One region of the Pseudomonas sp. FG13 genome, then DNA from elsewhere that is predicted to be linked to it. Evidence: predicted binding sites of a transcription regulator. Region 1 holds the regulator's gene; the other holds the start of a gene.

Region 1 (3,594 bases):
CGCCCAGGAGCAACTCAAGACCCTGGGCCGGATTCTCAACGTGTCGGTGACCCATGTGGATCCGGGTCAATCCCTGGCCCAGGCGCTGGAGCCTCTGTTGCGCAAACGCGTCGTGCTGATCGATACCGCAGGCCTGCAAGCCAGCGATCCAGCCCTGCGCATGCAGCTTGAAAGCCTGGCCGGGCGTGGCATCAAGTCAAAAAATTATCTCGTGTTGGCAACCACCAGCCAGAAACAGGTTCTAACCGCCGCCTACCACAGCTACAAACGCTGCGGATTGGCCGGTTGCATCCTGACCAAGCTGGACGAAACGGCAAGCCTGGGCGAGGTCTTGAGCCTGGCGATCGGTCACGATCTGCCGGTGGCGTACCTGACGGATGGACCGCGGATCCCGGATGATTTGCATCTGCCGCGTCGCCACCAACTGGTCAGCCGTGCCGTGAGTGTGCAAATGCAGGACGAACCCAGCGAAGAAGCCATGGCTGATATGTTCGCTGATATCTACCACAGCCCGACCAAGCAGGTTGGCTGAGGTAATCATGAATATTTTTTGTACCTACATCGATGGTCTGCCAGGCAATGTTCCGTATGTGAACGCGCAGCCAGTAATGTGGCCTCCGTCTAAGTAAGACAGGTAAAGAACGAACATGGGCAGCATGCATCCCGTACAGGTGATCGCGGTGACCGGCGGCAAAGGTGGCGTCGGCAAGACTAACGTGTCAGTGAACTTGTCCCTGGCTCTGGCAGAGCTTGGCCGACGGGTCATGCTGCTGGACGCCGACCTGGGCCTGGCGAACGTGGACGTGCTGCTGGGGCTCACACCCAAACGCACGCTGGCGGACGTGATCGAAGGCCGCTGCGAACTGCGTGATGTGTTGTTGCAGGGGCCGGGCGGGATTCGTATCGTGCCGGCCGCCTCCGGCACCCAGAGCATGGTTCATCTGACCCCGGCTCAGCACGCCGGTCTCATCCAGGCATTCAGCGACATTGGCGACAACCTCGATGTGCTGGTGATCGACACGGCGGCGGGTATCGGTGATTCGGTCGTCAGCTTCGTGCGTGCCGCCCAGGAAGTGCTGCTGGTGGTCTGCGACGAGCCCACCTCCATCACCGACGCCTATGCCCTGATCAAGCTCTTGAACCGTGACTACGGCATGAACCGCTTCCGCGTCCTGGCCAACATGGCCCAGAGCCCGCAGGAAGGGCGCAACCTGTTCGCCAAATTGACCAAGGTCACCGATCGCTTCCTGGACGTTGCCCTGCAATACGTCGGCGCCGTGCCGTACGACGAGAGCGTGCGCAAGGCTGTCCAGAAGCAACGTGCCGTCTATGAAGCTTTCCCCCGTTCCAAATGCGCGCTGGCATTCAAGGCGATCGCCCAGAAGGTCGATACCTGGCCATTGCCGGCCAACCCTCGTGGGCATCTGGAGTTTTTCGTCGAGCGTCTCGTGCAACAAACAGCAGGGCCCGTGTTATGACAGCCAGCGGTTACAACCACCTCTACAAAAAATCGGCACGGGACGCCCAGTACGAGTTGATCGAGCGTTACGCGCCCCTGGTCAAGCGCATCGCCTATCACTTGCTGGCGCGGTTGCCGGCCAGTGTCCAGGTTGAAGACCTGATCCAGGCGGGCATGATCGGCCTGCTCGAAGTGGCGAACAAATACGACGCGAGCAAGGGCGCCAGTTTCGAGACGTACGCCGGCATTCGCATTCGTGGCGCGATGCTCGACGAAGTCCGCAAGGGCGACTGGGCACCCCGTTCGGTGCACCGTAATACCCGCATGGTCAGTGACGCCATTCGCGCTATCGAAGCGAAAACCGGGCGAGACGCTAAAGATCATGAGGTTGCGGCCGAACTCCAGTTGAGTCTCGATGATTATTACGGGATTTTGAACGATACCTTGGGCAGCCGCCTGTTCAGTTTCGACGACCTGTTACAGGACGGCGATCATGAAGGGCTGCACGAGGATGGCGCGAGTACTCACATGGAGCCTGCGCGTGATCTGGAAGACGAACGTTTCCAGAGCGCGCTGGCCGATGCGATTGCCAATTTGCCGGAGCGTGAGCGACTGGTCTTGGCGCTGTACTACGACGAAGAGCTGAACCTCAAGGAAATCGGTGAAGTCCTGGGGGTCAGCGAATCGCGGGTCAGTCAGTTACACAGCCAGTGCGCCGCCCGTTTGCGGGGGCGTTTGGGGGAGTGGCGAGCGCGCTGACAATCGGTGCGGGGAGGTTGCGAGCAGGGTTTGCGTGGCACGTGTTGCGCAGTCTCGATCCGTTGTGTCCCGGGCCGTTGTCGAATGCTGTACCGGATTGATTGAAATGGCGCGTTCAGGTGCTGCACGCGTTTAAGACTGCTTGGAGGTCGAATTGGACAAGAACATGAAAATCCTCATTGTTGATGACTTTTCAACGATGCGGCGGATCATAAAAAACCTGTTGCGTGACCTTGGGTTCACCAACACGGTCGAGGCCGACGATGGCACTACTGCCATCCCGGTTCTCAACAGCGGGAGCATCGACTTTCTGGTGACTGACTGGAACATGCCTGGCATGACCGGTATCGATTTGCTGCGCCATGTGCGCGCCGATGAAAAACTCAAGCACCTCCCGGTGCTGATGGTCACCGCCGAAGCCAAGCGCGAGCAGATCATCGAAGCGGCCCAAGCCGGCGTGAACGGCTATGTGGTCAAACCCTTCACGGCCCAGGCGTTGAAAGAAAAGATCGAAAAGATCTTCGAACGCATCGGTTAACGGCGCCACGGGGGAGCTATGGAGAATAACGAAGCTTCAATGGGCGATTTCGAATCGACCCTTAAAAAACATGCCCGCGAACTGGTCGAAAGCCTTGAAAAAGGTCGTTTCGGCGATGCAGTCCAGATGATCCACGAGCTCAATCAGACCCGGGATCGTGGTCTGTACCAGGAAGTCGGCAAGCTCACCCGTGAATTGCACAGCGCGATCGTCAATTTCCAGATCGATCCGAACATGCCTCAGGCCGAAGAGGTCTCGCAGATTACTGATGCGACCGAGCGGCTGTCTTACGTGGTCAAGCTGACCGAGGCCGCCGCCAATCGCACCATGGATCTGGTGGAAAGCGCGACGCCGCTGGTCAATGGCCTGGGCGACGAAGCCCAGGCCTTGAGCGCCGACTGGGGCCGTTTCATGCGTCGTGAGGTCGGGGCGGAAGAATTCCGGGACCTGGCTCGTCGGGTTGACGGTTTTCTGACACGCAGCAGCGCCGATAACCGCGCGGTCGCAAGCAACCTCAACGATATTCTGCTGGCTCAGGACTATCAGGACCTGACCGGGCAGGTGATCAAGCGCGTCACCCAATTGGTTACCGAAGTCGAAAGCAATCTGCTCAAACTGGTGTTGATGGCCAGCCAGGTCGACCGCTTTGCGGGCATCGAACACGACCGTGAGGCGATGCTTGCTGAAAAAGATCCACAAAAACATCTCTCTCAGGGTGAAGGTCCGCAAATTCATGCCGATAAAAGAGAAGACGTTATGTCCGGTCAGGACGATGTGGACGATTTGCTGTCCAGCCTTGGATTTTAGCCCTGTTTTAGGAGCACCCCATTAATGAGCT
Region 2 (3,594 bases), on a different contig from region 1:
AGTTCCCAGTTGCCGAAATCACCCTTGCCGATATACGGCTTGGCGTCGGTATGACCACTGATGCTGATCTTGTTCGGCACCGCCTTGATGGTGTCGGCCATGGCCAGCAGGATGTCCTCGAAATAAGGCTTCAGGCGGGCGCTGCCGGAATCGAACATCGGCCGGTTCTCGGCATCCGTGATCTGGATGCGCAAACCATTCGGCGTGATCTCGAACAGGATCTGATCCTTGAACTTCTGCAGCTGCGGGTTCTCGTCGACCTTGTTCTGCAACTCTTGCAGCAGCAACTCAAGGCGCTCGCGCTCGACCTGCTCGGCCATGCCTTCGACCTGCTCGGAATCCACCGTTACCTTGTCGGGCTGCGGCTGGGATTTGACCTCGGGGTTGAGGGTCGTCTCCGGCGCCAGGGTCGGTGAGCCGCCCAGGTCGATGATGTAGGGCGTACCGCTTTCAGTGAAGCCAACCGGATCCTTGAAGTAACCGGCGATGGCGATCTTCTGTTCCGGGGTCGCGGTGGACAGCAGCCACAGCACCAGGAAGAACGCCATCATCGCCGTCGCGAAGTCGGCGAAGGCGATTTTCCAGGCGCCCCCGTGGTGTCCAGCGGCTATGCGCTTGACACGCTTGATGATGATCGGCTGGTTATTTTCCATAACTTAACGACCGCGAACCGCTTGTTCCAGCTCGGCAAAGCTTGGACGGTGCGCCGGGTACAGGACCTTGCGGCCGAACTCTACCGCCAGCGAAGGCGGCATGCCCGAGGCCGAGGCCACGAGCGAGGCCTTGATGGCCTCGTAGGTGTTGAGTTCTTCCTTGGCATCATGGGCCAGAGAATGGGCCAGAGGGCCGAAGAAACCATACGCGGCCAGGATACCGAAGAAGGTACCGACCAGTGCCGCACCCACGTGCAGGCCGATGGACTTCTGGTCGCCATCACCCAGGGAAGCCATGGTCACCACGATACCCAGTACCGCGGCGACGATACCGAAGCCGGGCATGGCGTCGGCGATGCCGGTCACGGCGTGGGACGGATGCTCCAGGTCTTCCTTGAGGCTGTACAGTTCCATGTCGAACAGGCCTTCGAGCTCATGGGGGGCCATGTTGCCGGACGACATGATGCGCAGGTAATCACAGATGAACGCCGTCATGCGGGTGTCCTTGAGCACCGCAGGATACTTGGCGAAGATCGGGCTGGCGGCGGCGTCTTCGATATCACCCTCGATCGCCATCATGCCTTCGCGGCGGCTCTTGTTCAGGATCTCGTAGATCAGTCCCAACACCTCGAGATAGAAGGTGTGGCTGAAGCGCGAACTGAACATGCCCAGGGACTTCTTGAGCACGTGCATCGTCATATAGCCGGGGTTGGCCTGCAGGAATGCGCCAAGGGCCGCGCCACCGATGATCATCACCTCGAAGGGCTGGATCAGGGCGGCAATCTTGCCATGGGAGAGCACGTATCCGCCGAGTACGCTCGCGAACACGACAATGATGCCGATAATTTTAGCCATAGATTGAAAGTACTTATTTAAGTCGGGTTCAAGGTCATATTCGGAAGCTGGAAAATCTCTTCTTCTACTTATCGGCAAAACTGCGCCAGACTATAGCCAGTTCTGGCGAAAAGCCAGTTTGCCCCGTTGCAGCATGTGATGATCACGTCCAGCCATGGCTAACGAAACGAAGGTTCCAACCCCACGACCGACCACGCTCGAAGGCTGGGTAAAGCTGCTCGAGGGCGTGCATTTGCCGGTACCCCAGGCCAGTCATGACCAGGTCTGCAAGGCCATTGCCGACAGCCGCCGCTCGTTGCGCGACATCGCAGAGCTCATGCAGGACAGCCCTGCCCTGGCCCTGAGCGTCATCCGCGAAGCCAACCATCACACCCATGGCAGCCTCACCGAACCGGCGGAAAACCTCGAAGTGGCCATCAACCGCCTCGGCCTCAAGCGCACCGAGGAATTGCTCGCCCGCCTGCCCTCGCTGCCGGAGCAGGAGATACCCGTCGCCCTGCGCCAGTTGCAGCTGATCAGCCAGCACGCCACGCAGCAGGCCAATGGTTTTTTTGCCAGCCGCCTGGCACGGCTGTGGCAGGACATCCACTGGGGCAGCCTATTGTTCTTGTCGCCGCTCTGGCCCCTGGCCCTGACGCACCCGCGGTTGCTGGGAGAATGGGAAATGCGGGTGATCCACCAAGGCCAGTCGGCCAGCAAGGTGGAACGCGAATTGTTCGGCGTCAGCCTACTGAAGATCTGTCTCGCCGTGGTGGAAGCCTGGCGCTTGCCGATCTGGGTGGCGCAAGGCTACCGCCTGCTGCTCAACGAGCGCCGTGAGTTGGTGAAGGTGCTGCGCATCGCCCGGGACAGTGAACACCCGCTGCGCCAGCAGAATCGCCTGGACGATGACCCGACCCTGCGCCGCTGGCTCAACCAGCCAGCCAACACCGTGCTACTGGCCAATGGCCTGGCACTTTCGGCCCACCAGGCCTGGGACTGCCCCCACAGCATCCGCTGGCAGTACCTCACCAGCCTGTACCTGCAGATGCCCATGGATGAGCTTCAGCAACAGTTGCACCAACAGGCCGCCCATAGCGCCCGCCACCATGCCATGCCAGACCTTTGGCACCCGGCCGTGGCGCTGCTCTGGCCTCCGGGCAGCCGTCGGGTCCAGATTGCAGGGCCCTCCGTCGCCCAACCGAGCACCGAAGACCTGACCCTGTGGCGCAAACGATGCGCTGCGCTGTTGGTAGAACCAAGCCCCTTCAGCAACGCCATGCACCTGACCACCTCGGCACGAGACGCACTGGTGGCGTGCGGCATGCGCCGGGTGATGATCCTGATGGCCGACCGCAGCCAGACCAGCGTACGCGTGCACCAGATCGCCGGCCTGCCCCCTGAGGCAGCGGCCATGAGTTTCTCCATCAACCAGAGCAAAGTGTTGCAGCGCTTGCTGGCGCAGCAGGCACAGGTTCGCCTGAACCCGGAGAACAATGCACAGTTCTCGGCCCTGCTGCCGCCGGGCCTGCGCGCCCTGTTCAAGGGCGAGCACATGCTGTTGCGCTCCCTGACCTGCAATGGCCGGGTGATCATGCTGGTGGCCGTGGACCAGGGCGGCGGGCCCTTTGCGGATATAACGGTGCAAGCCTTCGGCAGGACCGTTCAGTGCATCGAACGGGCCCTGCACACCTTTACCAACCGTGGCCGCTGAACTTGCTACAATCCCTTCCTTTTGCGCCCTTGGAGACCTGACATGCCTGACTTCTCTGGCTTGCCGCTGGTGATCGAGCCAAGCGATCTGCTCCCGCGTCTCGACGCCCGCGAACTGATTCTGGTGGACCTGACCAGCGCCGCGCGCTACAGCACCGGCCACATTCCTGGCGCACGCTTTGTCGATCCCAAGCGCACGCAGTTGGGTCAGCCGCCAGCACCGGGGCTGTTGCCGGCCAAAGCCGATCTCGAGGCACTGTTCGGCGAACTCGGGCACAACCCGGATGCGGTCTACGTGGTCTATGACGACGAAGGTGGCGGCTGGGCCGGACGCTTTATCTGGCTGCTGGACGTGATCGGCCACTCGAAGTACCACTACCTCGACGGCGGCCTG

Evidence for each region. Region 1 encodes FliA, which starts transcription of late flagellar genes. Its sites were predicted from a motif close to CTAAAGTTTNNNNNNNNNNNGCCGNTAA; they were not measured.
Region 2: the regulator FliA is predicted to act here: its motif matches at 1,577-1,604, upstream of motA (flagellar motor stator protein MotA).

The regions. Positions count from the first base shown of each region.
Region 1 is NZ_JBMDKO010000004.1:83,981-87,574, forward strand. Features, by position in the region: gene flhF (flagellar biosynthesis GTPase FlhF) at 1-532, shown strand, start outside; gene fleN (flagellar synthesis regulator FleN) at 648-1,478, shown strand; gene fliA (RNA polymerase sigma factor FliA) at 1,475-2,218, shown strand; gene ACODTO_RS05600 (chemotaxis response regulator CheY) at 2,385-2,756, shown strand; gene ACODTO_RS05605 (protein phosphatase CheZ) at 2,775-3,563, shown strand; gene ACODTO_RS05610 (chemotaxis protein CheA) at 3,588-3,594, shown strand, end outside.
Region 2 is NZ_JBMDKO010000068.1:19,661-23,254, forward strand. Features, by position in the region: gene motB (flagellar motor protein MotB) at 1-653, opposite strand, end outside; gene motA (flagellar motor stator protein MotA) at 657-1,508, opposite strand; gene ACODTO_RS27695 (HDOD domain-containing protein) at 1,663-3,201, shown strand; gene ACODTO_RS27700 (rhodanese-like domain-containing protein) at 3,244-3,594, shown strand, end outside.